3 regions of the Enterobacter sp. JH25 genome follow, and region 2 is predicted to be linked to each of the others. Evidence: predicted binding sites of a transcription regulator. Region 2 holds the regulator's gene; each other region holds the start of a gene.
The links. The regulator Fur, encoded in region 2, represses iron uptake genes when iron is present. The targets are predictions, from matches to a motif close to ATAATAATGAGAACNACTATCAA.

Region 1: sufA (Fe-S cluster assembly scaffold SufA) is a predicted target of Fur. The motif match lies at 3,062-3,084, and genes of this name have one in related genera.
Region 3: L2Y28_RS12080 (TonB-dependent siderophore receptor) is a predicted target of Fur. The motif match lies at 1,689-1,711, and genes of this name have one in related genera.

The regions. Positions count from the first base shown of each region.
Region 1 covers NZ_CP091319.1:1,869,387-1,873,600, reverse strand. Annotated here, with positions in the region: gene sufD (Fe-S cluster assembly protein SufD) at 1-424, opposite strand, end outside; gene sufC (Fe-S cluster assembly ATPase SufC) at 399-1,145, opposite strand; gene sufB (Fe-S cluster assembly protein SufB) at 1,155-2,645, opposite strand; gene sufA (Fe-S cluster assembly scaffold SufA) at 2,654-3,022, opposite strand; gene L2Y28_RS08910 (MerR family transcriptional regulator) at 3,344-4,072, opposite strand.
Region 2 covers NZ_CP091319.1:1,289,144-1,293,357, forward strand. Annotated here, with positions in the region: gene chiP (chitoporin) at 62-1,459, shown strand; gene chiQ (ChiQ/YbfN family lipoprotein) at 1,507-1,833, shown strand; gene fur (ferric iron uptake transcriptional regulator) at 1,926-2,372, opposite strand; gene fldA (flavodoxin FldA) at 2,664-3,194, opposite strand; gene ybfE (LexA regulated protein) at 3,350-3,637, opposite strand; gene ybfF (esterase) at 3,766-4,214, opposite strand, start outside.
Region 3 covers NZ_CP091319.1:2,504,242-2,508,455, reverse strand. Annotated here, with positions in the region: gene L2Y28_RS12080 (TonB-dependent siderophore receptor) at 1-1,647, opposite strand, end outside; gene L2Y28_RS12075 (septation protein A) at 1,828-2,367, opposite strand; gene L2Y28_RS12070 (YciC family protein) at 2,381-3,124, opposite strand; gene L2Y28_RS12065 (YkgJ family cysteine cluster protein) at 3,150-3,554, opposite strand; gene ompW (outer membrane protein OmpW) at 3,837-4,214, shown strand, end outside.

The DNA.
Region 1 (4,214 bases), 580 kb from region 2:
CGTGAATATGGGTGACAGACTTAGACAGGCTCTCTGTGAGGTGCAGAAAGACGTCAGGCTGGACCGGAGCACTCAACGACTGGCGCTCGTCGTTAATGGCGATATCGAACCCGCTCTCCTGTACGCTGTCGCTGAGTTCCTCACGAAACTGCCCGTCTACAAACACCAGACGCACGGCATCCACGCTCAGCGCCAGCACATCGCGCTGACCGGGGCTAACCTGCGCCAGACGGGTGACAAACTCGCCGTTCAGCAGGCCGTCCAGCGGGGTATATTTCCAGTTCTCATGCTTACGCGTCGGTAAACCGAGACGCAGCATCTGCTGGAGATGGTGCTGAGCCTGTTCAGAGCGCGCTCCACCCTGCGCTTCAAACAGCCGGTGCCACTGCTGGAGTGCATTACTGCTGTTCGGTAAGCCAGCCATAACCCTGCTCCTCCAGTTGTTTAACCAGCGTAAAGTCACCGGATTTCACAATGCGCCCCTGATAAAGCACGTGGACATAGTCCGGTTTGATGTAGTCCAGAATACGCTGGTAGTGAGTCACGATAATAAATGAGCGGTTACCGTCACGCAGAGAGTTTACGCCGTCGGCAACGATCTTCAGGGCATCAATATCCAGCCCTGAATCGGTTTCATCGAGAATGCACAGCTCCGGCTCAAGAACCGCCATTTGCAGAATATCGTTACGTTTTTTCTCACCGCCAGAAAAACCCACGTTCACCGAGCGGGTGAGCAGATCTTCGGGCATTTTCAGCAGCTTGATTTTCTCTTCCATCAGATCCTGGAAGTCAAAGCGATCCAGCGCCTCAAGTCCGCGATACTTGCGCACCGCGTTCAGCGCGGTTTGCAGGAAGAACTGGTTGCTGACGCCCGGGATTTCCACCGGATACTGGAAGGCCATAAAGATGCCCTCACCGGCACGCTCTTCAGGCGACATCTCCAGCAGATCCTTGCCGTTAAACTCAACGGAGCCGCTGGTGACCTCATAATCTTCGCGTCCTGCCAGCGTCGCTGAAAGCGTACTTTTCCCGGAGCCGTTTGGCCCCATGATGGCGTGAACTTCACCCGGTTTGACGTCAAAATTGAGCCCACGCAGGATCTCTTTCTCTTCCACGCTAACCTGTAAATCTTTAATGCTTAACATGTGCTTTCCTTAACCGACGCTGTGTTCAAGACTAATGGCGAGGAGTTTCTGGGCTTCAACGGCAAATTCCAGCGGCAGTTCAGAGAACACGTCCTTACAGAAGCCGTTAACAATCATTGAAATCGCATCTTCTTCACTGATCCCGCGTTGCAGGCAGTAGAACAGCTGATCTTCACCAATACGTGACGTAGTCGCCTCATGCTCGAGCTGGGCGCTGTTATTGCGGCATTCGACATAGGGGAAGGTATGCGCCCCGCAGTCCGCACCAATCAGCATGGAGTCGCACTGGGTAAAGTTACGTGCGTTGGTGGCTGTCGGCATGATTTTCACCAGCCCGCGATAGCTGTTCTGGCTGTGACCGGCAGAGATCCCTTTGGAGATGATGGTCGATTTGGTGTTTTTGCCGATGTGGATCATCTTGGTACCGGTATCGGCCTGCTGATGACCGCTGGTCAGCGCCACGGAGTAAAACTCACCGATGGAGTTGTCGCCACGCAGAATACAGCTCGGGTATTTCCAGGTAATGGCGGAGCCGGTTTCTGACTGCGTCCAGGACATCTTACTGTTTTCACCTTCGCACAGCGCACGCTTGGTGACGAAGTTCAGAATACCACCGGTGTTGCCATCGCCCGGGAACCAGTTCTGTACCGTAGAGTATTTCACTTCCGCGTCTTTATGGATGATCACCTCTACCACCGCCGCGTGCAGCTGGTAGCTGTCGCGCACCGGCGCCGAACAGCCTTCGATATAGCTGACGTAGCTGCCTTCATCGGCCACCAGGATGGTGCGTTCAAACTGGCCGGTTTTTTCCGCGTTGATGCGGAAATAGGTTGAGAGCTCCATCGGGCAGCGCACACCTTTAGGCACGTAGATAAAGGTGCCGTCTGACGCCACCGCCGCATTCAGTGCCGCGAAGAAGTTATCGTTACTGGGTACCACGGTGCCAATGTACTTTTTCACCAGCTCCGGGTGATCGTGAATGGCTTCCCCAAAGGAGCAGAAAATTATCCCCTGCTCCGCCAGCTTTTCACGGTAGGTGGTTGCCACCGAGACGGAGTCAAAAATGGCGTCCACCGCCACCTCTTTACCTTCGCGCACGGGCACGCCGAGCTGATTGAAGGCCTCTTCCACCTCTTTACTCAGGAAGCTGTTCTCGGCACCGGTTTGCTGTACCGCGCCGGGCTGCGAGGCACAGGTATCATCGCAGCTGCCGCATGAGGGCGCGGAGTAGTAGCTGTAATCCTGATAGTTCAGCTTATCGTAATGCGCTTTCAGCCAGTGGGGTTCTTCCATCTCCAGCCACGCGCGGAATGCGCTCAGGCGAAACTCCAGCATCCACTCCGGCTCGTTACGTTTCGCCGAAATGGCGCGCACGACCTCTTCGTTGATGCCTTTCGCCAGCTCGTCAGTTTGCAGTTGCGTGAAGAAACCCTCTTTATAGTTGAGGTGTCCGCCGCTCCAGGTGTTTACATCACTCGTTGCTTCAGTATTACGAGACATAGTACCGCCTATACCCCAAAGCTTTCGCCGCAGCCGCATTCGTTCTGGGCTTTCGGGTTATGAAATTTGAATAACTGGTTTAAACCTTCCCGAACGTAGTCGACTTCGGTTCCATCGATAAACGGCATAGCCTGTAGCGCGACGTATAACTTTGCACCGTCGGTTTCAAAGACCAGATCGTCCTTTTTGGGTTCGGTTACGGTATCCAGCACGTAGCCAAATCCCGCGCAGCCCGTCTGCTTAACGCCTAAGCGTACGCCGAGGATGTCGGGATTTTTTGCCACCAGCTCATGAATATGCGCCGCCGCCGCGGGCGTCAGCGTTAAGCCACGCCAGGCAAAATCGGCCGGATTGAAGGTTTCTGAATGCAGTTCCATAGGTCCACCTCATCTGATAAGCCACCAGGGCATAACACCATGTTAGTGATAACGATTATCACTTCAACCCCCTGCGAGCAGGGGCTTTGGGCTAAACCGCCCTTTTTGGCTACTTTCATTAAGCATAGACCCTGTGACGGGATGCGGATGGGTGGGTTAGTTTTGTTCAATACATTGATAAATAATGCATTTCATAAGAAAGGCGGTAAGGTGGCGGGCAATAATAAAAATTGTATTGAAAATACCTATTTTTAAGATAGCTATCTTCCAATAAGAAAGCGGACTCGAAAAGACAAAAAGGCCCTGACGGACCCCTTAACATCAGTGATGGAACGAGACGGCGAAACCCTGTTCACGCCAGTGGTCGAGCTGCTCCTGTTGACGAGGCGTAGGTGCTTTACCGGTCCAGACGAAAATTTTTTGTCCAGGGAAAAGTTCCGGACGTGGAGAATCAATCGGTTCAGCCAGCACGTCGATATGCCAGCCCTTGTAGGCAAGACGGGCCGCTTCCAGCCACAAATGCGTACGGTCGTCGCACTCCCATCCAACCAGTAGCGCATCTTTACCTGCTTTTTTTCGTGATTCAACCAGGCTAGTAACGGCAAACTCAATCAGGACACCGTCGAGCAGGCTCGCCATATGACGCACCGTATTCTGATCCTGATTCATTCGCTGACGCACAGGGGTGATGATGTTATCTATCAGAACATCCATCGCATGGTCGCGGCGGAACTCACTGATTTTGGCGCGCAGTTTTGCCGGATTGGCATAGCGCAGAACGGTTAACATCTCTTCCTGAAACGATGCCCAGTTCCCATGCGTTATCACTTCTGTATTTTCAAGAAGCGCTTTTACTTTACCGACCGAAACACCCGTTTTCATCAGGCGTTTGATCTCTTCGATACGCAGGATATCTTCATCGTCAAACTGACGATGACCCCCTTCACTTCGCTGCGGCTTCAACAATCCATAACGGCGCTGCCAGGCACGCAGCGTAACGGGGTTGATACCGCATCGTTCGGCCACTTCGCCGATACTGTAATAGGCCATTAACTCCCTCACGCACAATACTTCCATACCTAACCAAACCAACCTTATCAGATTGTACAAATCATTTGTATAACTAACTCCTCGTTATGAGACAAGTGAATGGCTCAAAGAACCCCTCACTCGTTAATGTATTGTTGTATAA
Region 2 (4,214 bases):
ATTTGGTCTTTTCTGTTTTTCGCCGTTTAAGGCGTTTTAATTCGTCAAAGAGGAATAATCTATGCGTACGTTCAGTGGCAAACGTAGTGCGCTGGCGCTGGCTATCGCCGGTGTGACAGCAATGTCGGGCCTGGTGGTTGCGCCAGAGGCAAAAGCAGCAGGTTTCATTGAAGATTCCACCCTTACGGGCGGTATTTATTACTGGCAACGTGAGCGTGACCGTAAAGACGTCACTGAAGATAAATACAAAACTAACCTTTCTCACTCGACCTGGAACGCCAACCTGGATTTCCAGTCGGGATATGCCGCCGATATGTTCGGGATCGATATTGCAGCGTTCACCGCAATTGAAATGGCCGAAAATGGCGACAGCGGCCATCCGAACGAAATTGCGTTCTCCTCCAGCAATAAAGCTTACGACGAAGACTGGTCCGGCGATAAAAGCGGAATCAGCCTGTATAAAGCGGCTGCAAAATTCAAATATGGCCCGGTCTGGGCGCGTGGTGGTTATATCCAGCCAACCGGTCAGACGCTGTTAGCGCCGCACTGGAGCTTTATGCCAGGTACCTATCAGGGCGCGGAAGCCGGTGCTAATTTTGACTACGGCGATGCGGGGGCGTTGAGCTTCTCCTATATGTGGACCAACGAGTACAAAGCGCCGTGGCACATTGAGATGGACAAGTTCTATCAAAACGATAAAAAAACCAAAGTTGATTATCTCCACTCGCTGGGGGCGAAGTACGACTTCAAAAACGATCTGGTGCTGGAAGCGGCTTTTGGTCAGGCTGAAGGTTATATTGATCAGTACTTTGCTAAAGCCAGCTACAAATTTGATATCGCAGGTAGCCCGCTGAGCACCAGCTATCAGTTCTACGGTACGCGCGACAAGGTCAGCGATGGCAGCGTAAATGATATTTATGACGGCACCGCGTGGTTACAGGCGCTGACCTTCGGCTACAAGGTGGGTCAGGTTGATTTGCGTCTGGAGGGTACATGGGTCAAGGCAGAAGGGCAGCAGGGCTATTTCCTGCAACGTATGACGCCAACCTACGCCTCTTCCAACGGTCGTCTGGATATCTGGTGGGATAACCGCTCTGACTTCAACGCCGACGGCGAAAAAGCAGTCTTCTTCGGCGCAATGTATGACCTGAAGAACTGGAACCTGCCTGGCTGGGCAGTGGGCGCGTCCTACGCGTACGCCTGGGACGCGAAGCCAGCGGATATGGCTACGCCAGACGCCTACTACGATCCGAACTACCGTCTGAAAGAGTCTTCATACAGTCTGGATGCGATTTACACCCTGCAGGAGGGGCGTGCGAAAGGCACGATGTTCAAACTGCACTTCACCCAGTATGACAACCACTCCGATATCCCGAGCTACGCGGGCGGTTACGGCAACATCTTCCAGGATGAGCGCGACGTGAAATTTATGGTCATTGCGCCATTTACCATCTTCTGATGAATGCTGCGGCGGGCTGTGTCCCGCCGTTATGGAGACTGAACATGATGAAAAAAAGGGTAATCGTTGCGCTGCTGGCATTCGGGCTGGTGGCGTGCGCGCAGGATCAGGCGCCGAAAGAAGACTCCCGTCTGAAAGAGGCGTATAGCGCTTGCATCAATACCGCACAAGGTTCACCTGAGAAGATTGAAGCCTGTCAAAGCGTGCTGAACGTGCTGAAAAAAGACAAAGCCCATGAGCAATTCGCCACGCAGGAAAACGTTCGCGTGATGGATTACCAGGCCTGTATTCAGGCGCGTAAAACCGGTAACGATCAGGAAGTGGCGAAGCGTTGCGATAAGATTTGGGACGAGATTCGCAATAACAATAAATAAGTTGCTTTACGCCCGGTGGCGCTGCGCTTACCGGGCTTTTTCCAGGCAAAAAAAAGCCAACCTCACGGCTGGCTCAGAGTATGAACACTGACTTATTTTGCGTCGTGCGCATGTTCATTTTCGCGGCAATCCCCTTCAGCACAGTGACCGTACAGGTACAGGCTGTGGTTGGTCAGGCGGATGCCATGACGGGCGGCGATTTCACGCTGGCGTGATTCAATGGAATCATCGCTAAATTCAATGACCTTGCCACAGTCGAGGCAGATCAGGTGATCGTGGTGGTGCTGCTGAGTCAGCTCGAACACGGATTTACCGCCTTCGAAATTATGACGAGTAACAATGCCCGCGTCATCAAACTGGTTCAGCACACGATAGACGGTTGCCAGCCCAATCTCTTCACCCATATCGATAAGACGCTTATAAAGGTCTTCCGCACTGACATGGTGATTGTCTGGCCCCTGAAGCACTTCAAGGATTTTTAACCGAGGAAGCGTTACTTTCAGGCCAGCTTTCTTTAATGCGGTATTGTTGTCAGTCATGCGGAATCTGTCCTGTTGCTAAACGATTCACTTCAAAAGAAGAAGTGACAGAAAATGCACTTGGGATAATGCGTCTCATTATAGAACTGCCATGGCTAAATGAAAACTGCAAGTCTCAAGCAAAGTATGCTTATAAAAACGTGGTATCACCAACAAACTTGTTCGATGGCACCCACTTTTTACCAGGGGGATATTGTACAGGTCTGGACGAAAAAGTTAAAAGTTTGTAGCAATTAATTTAATCGGTTTTACCTGAACAACGGGCGCAACCGGAGTTGCGCCGCAGGGATATCAGGCGTTAAGGATATCGTCCAGGTTCAGCTCTTCACGAACCTGCTTAACCCATTTTTCTACACGCTCTGCGGTCAGCTCTGGCTGACGGTCTTCATCAATGGCAAGGCCAACGAAGTGATCGTCATCTGCCAGACCTTTGGAAGCTTCGAAGTGGTAACCCGCTGTTGGCCAGTGACCAACAATCGCCGCACCGCGCGGCTCAATGATGTCACGAATAGTGCCCAGCGCATCACAGAAATACTCAGCGTAGTCTTCCTGATCGCCACAGCCAAACAGGGCAACCAGCTTGCCGTTGAAGTCGACTTCTTCCAGCGTCGGGAAGAAATCGTCCCAGTCACACTGTGCTTCACCGTAGTACCAGGTCGGGATGCCCAGCAGCAGGATGTCATAGCCCTCGAGATCTTCTTTGCTGCTCTTGGCGATGTCATGCACATCAGCAACGTCTTTACCGAGCTGTTTTTGAATGTTTTTTGCGATATTTTCAGTATTGCCGGTATCACTGCCAAAGAAAATGCCGATGATTGCCATGAGTAAAATAACCTCTTGAAACTTAATGGTATGGTGGCGCAAATTGTCCACGGATAAGGGCAATAATAGCAGAACAGGCAACCCTGCGGAAACAGCTATCACGCAGGACTGCACTCTGTGCTACATGAAAAAGGTAATATTGGGGATTTTCTGACTCACGCCTTGCCGCGTAACGTCTCAAGCTGGGCGATCAGCATCTCTTCGATCAGTTCGCTGCGGCTGATGTTGCGCGCGTCAGCTAACTCGTTAAGCGCATCGACGGCATCGGCATTCAGCTTGAGTTCGACACGCTTAAGCCCACGATTTTTATCGCGTTTAAGCTGGTTGCGTTTATTGATACGCAGCTGTTCATCGCGCGAAAGCGGATTCGTTTTCGGTCGTCCCGGTCGACGCTCATTCGCGAACAGATCTAGTGTCGTACGGTCCGTTTGTTCTTTGGCCATGATTCTGAGACTTCGGGGGAAACACGCCGCCCTGCTAATGCCCGGGCGATAAGCGCGCCATCATACATCACCCATATCCACACGCCAACGACTGGAAGCCCGTCGTCTTCCGGTCGCTGGCTTTTTAATCAATTCGCTGTATCAGTAAGATAGCGGCGAATGGCGCGCAGGACCGCATCCGGTTTTTCCGCGTGGACCCAGTGCCCGGCACCGGCGATGACGTGAGCGCGAGCCTGCGGAAATTGCGCCAGCAGCGTGTCACGATACGCGTCAGTGACGTAAGGGGAGTTGCCGCCGCGAATAAAGAGGGTAGGGTGCGGCCAGGCGGGGACATTTTCCCACCCCACAATATGCGAATACTGATCCCACAGTACCGGGACGTTAAAGCGCCATTGTCCGTCAACAAAGGATTTCAGCAGGAACTGGACCACGCCTTCTTCATCGAGATGCTCGCGCATAACGGCTGCCGCCTGCTGGCGTGTGGAGACGCCTGACTCTGTCACAGCATTGATCGCAGCGAAAATCTCATCGTGACGGCGAACGTCGTAATTGACGGGCGCAACGTCAATGACCACCA
Region 3 (4,214 bases), 1.2 Mb from region 2:
ATTGCGGAACCAGGTAATTCCAGCCTCGTAGCCTTCCAGGGCAAAGGCCAGGCCGATCTCTTTGTTCACGCTGATTTCCGGATCCAGATCCGGGTTACCTAAAAGATAACAGCTTCCTTCGGAAACGTTATTCGGGCAGCCATTGCCGCGGGTGGAAAGCAAATAGCCTTCGCTGGATTGATACAAATTTGGCGCTTTAAATACCCGAGCGATACCCGCTTTAACCTTGAACATGTCACCCAAATCCTGAGAGAGGTTCAGGCTCGGACTCCAGTTGCTGCCAAATTGATTGTGATAATCAAAGCGGAGCCCTGGGATCAGGTTGGTGCCCTGACGCGCTTCAATATTGTCCTCAAGATAGATGCCGGTGAGGTCAGCGCTGTTTTTGCTGTTGCGCTCAGAAGCCGTGCCGGGAACGCCGTTAATCACTTCTCCCGACACATTTGTCGACTGCATTGAGGCCGGATCGTTCAGTTCATCACGGTTCCATTCTGCACCCACGGTTAGCGTCTGTTCGACCAGCCAGAAGAAAGGAATGTTCAGTTCACCCGTTGAACGGTATGACTCCAGCCGGCTGGTATCGTATTTATCGCTATTGATCATCCCTTCAACTTTGCCCGTAGAGCCTTCTTCCAGTCGGGTGTTGTTGGTCTTTTCATAATAAACCCCGAACTTTGACTGACCCCAGTCCCAGATGCCGTTGTGCGTAATGCCATAAGACTGGCGGTACATTCGGTTGGTTTCGTGTCCATACAGGGACGACACCAGACCGTCAGGGCTGACGTTGCTGTTGCTGTATTGAGTATCACCCGCGTAGATATTGCCCTGGCGGCTGTAGCTGTAGTCGAAATCGATAATCTGCTGTGGCGTGAGTTTCCAGGAGAGCAGGGCATTAATGTCCTTGTTACGTACGCCCTCTCGCCCGGCGGCGTAAGAGCCGTTTTGCGCGGTGTTGATGTCCTGAGCATCTGCGTCGGTTTTGTTGATGTTCCCGTACAGGCGCATCGTTAACGCATCGCCCGCGAGGGGGCCGCTCAGATCAAAATTAGCGCGTTTCGTCGCCCCCTCTTTATCATTTTCAGGCTGGTTAGTGTACAGGGAGAGGGAGCCGTGCCAGTCGTTGGACGGGCGTTTGGTAATGATGTTGACGACGCCGCCGGCAGCCCCCGAACCATAGCGGGCGGCAGCTGGTCCCCGGAGCACTTCAATACGCTCAACCATCTCTGGCGGAACCCAGTTGGTGTCCCCGCGGGTGTCGCGCTCCCCGCGCCAGCTGTAGCGCACCGAGTTACGTGACGTCACCGGCACACCGTCAATCAGAATCAGCGTGTTCTCTGGCCCCATACCGCGGATGTCGATCTGACGGTTGTTACCACGACTGCCTGTCGCGCTGTTTCCGGTGAGGTTAACCCCGGGCATTTTGCGAATAATTTCCGAAAGATCGTTAACCGGTGGATCCTTTTCTATGTCCTTTGCCGTGATGATGGAAACCCCCGGCTGTTGCTTTAGGGCCACTTCAGCGGTTGCCTGAACGACCATTGTTTCACCATCGGCGAGAGGATCTTCCGCTGCGTGCGCGCTCTGGTATAGCGTTGAAAGAATGGCGAGCGTAAGTGTAGCCGGGGCAAATCTTATTATGTTATTCATCAACTCATTTCCATTTGTTAAAAATGCGATGAAGAATATTAATGATAGTGATTCTCATTACAATAAAGCGACAGCAATCTCCATAAAATCTTCATGATTCAGACATTTTCGCAGGAAGGTTGTGGAGAAAAGGGAAGGCGGGAAAAGAGGCCAGACCGCGTGACGATCTGGCCAGAAGGATCAGTGCTTGTCATCCTGCGGCATGTGGCGATAAATATAAACGCCGCTGAGTAGGGTGAAGATAAGGGTCAGCGCCGTCAGGCCAAACACCTTGAAGTTGACCCAGATATTCTGCGGCAGCCAGAATGCGATATAGATATTCGCCAGACCACACAGAATAAAAAATAGCGCCCAGGCGATATTCAGACGCCCCCACACAGCCTGCGGCAGCGTCAGTTCTTTCCCCAGCATGCGCTGGATCAGCGGCTTCTTCATCACCCACTGGCTGATGAGCAGCGCGCCCGCAAACAGGCCGTAAATCACTGTGACCTTCCATTTGATAAATTCATCATTGTGGAAGAACAACGTCAGACCACCAAACACCGCCACCATCAGGAAAGTGATGAGCGCCATCTTTTCAACTTTGCGATAGCGAACCCAGCTGTAAATCAGCACCACAGCCGTTGCCACAATCAACGCCAGCGTGCCGGCATAGATGTCGTACAACTTATAAAAAGCGAAAAATACGATCAGCGGTAAAAAATCAAGAAACTGCTTCATTCTGCGATCCCGGTTACTGACGAATTAACATGTACAGGCGGAACAAATAGACCAGCAGTACAGCTGAAATCAGATTGCTCAGCGTATTGGCGACAACCGCGCCGACGTTTGGCGTTAATACCGCAAAATTCGGCGCAAACAGCAACAGTAGAGTCTTGGCCAGCAACCAGCTGATAACGGCCGGGGCGACCAGACGCATATTCGCCCACGCGAGCCTTATACTGCTGCGCATGGCGGTGAAAATACCCATTTTGTCCTGCACAACCATTACTGGCGCAAATGAAAGCACGATAGCCAGCAGCACGCCCGGAACGACAACCAACATTATCCCCATCTGGACCAGCAGCGTGGTCATGAAGATGAGGATAAACAGTTTCGGCAGCACCGGAGCACTGGCCCCGATGGCACGTAACGCGCTGACGCGTTGGCCGGCAGACACCAGCTGGATCATCAGCAACACGCCACCCGCCAGAATGGCGTTGCCGATCAGCCCCGAGAAGGTAGATGCCGCAGATGCACGCAGCAAGATTTGCTGTTGCTCTGGCGTCATATTCTGCACAAGGTCAAATAACCCTGCGCTGCCTGCAAGATGATCCCCCTGGCTCAGCGAGGCAATCTGTTCATCACTGGGTGAGAACGCATGACCCAGCACCACCGTAATAAAGGCGCACAACAACGCGATCAGTAAAAAGGTAATGAACTGATTGCGGAAAAAATTTCCCGTGTCACGGTAGACAGATTTCGCCGTGATAGACATGCACTCTCCTTGAGTATTGCAGGTGTTAATTAGCCGGCAATTGTACACCGGATAACACGCTGGTGGCAGCATCAAGGCTTGTATGGAAAAGCATATCTTTGTAAAGCGGCGGTAATCCATAGCGGGCGCGGGCGCGATTGCATGCCTCATTGACCTGTCCATCCTCTCCCGACATCGCGAAAGTGCGGCACGGGCTGGGGCGATCCGCGTAAATGGAACAGCGGGTGGATACCCCAGGTTCACCTTGCAGTGCCACACAGCGGCTCTGTTTTTGGTTGGTGCCGCGCATGCAACGCAGGAAAGGGGTCAAGGGTTCAGTGAGATCAACCGGAACGGTGCCGCCGCCATCGCTGGCTTCAGCCCAGTAGAAAGAGACTCGAAAATACGCACAACAGGCTCCGCACGTCATGCACGGGTTATGATCACTCATGGCACACCTGCAAAAGTAGAACGCATCAAATCAGATTGTGAGAGCGATAAATTATCCAGCCGCTACAGGAAGCGCAAGAGAGGAAAAACAGAAAATTTTTTAACTATGAAATGCCAAAAATTGACGCGGTAACAACTTATTGCTTTATGAGGCGTCACCAAAAATTAACCTAGATCAATGAATGTTAACTTACTGGTTTTAATGTGATCTGTGTTAGATCACTTATTACTCATTTGTGAGTATATTCTCCTCCGCAATTAAAACCACAACGATGGAGCGGATATGAAAAAATTAGCGGTGGCAGCCCTTATCTTAAGCAGTCTCTCTGGCGGCGCGTACGCGCATGAAGCAGGTGAATTCTTTATTCGTGCCGGTTCGGCAACGGTGCGTCCAACGGAAGGTTCCGACAATGTACTGGGTATGGGCGGGTTTAGCGTCAGCAATAACACCCAGTTAGGCCTGACATTCACGTATATGGCTACGGATAACATTGGCGTTGAGCTTCTGGCCGCCACGCCATTCCGTCACCGCGTCGGTTTAGGGCCGACCGGGGACATTGCTACGGTGCACCATTTACCACCAACCCTGATGGCGCAGTGGTACTTCGGCGATTCCAGTAGCAAGTTACGCCCTTATATTGGTGCAGGCGTTAACTACACC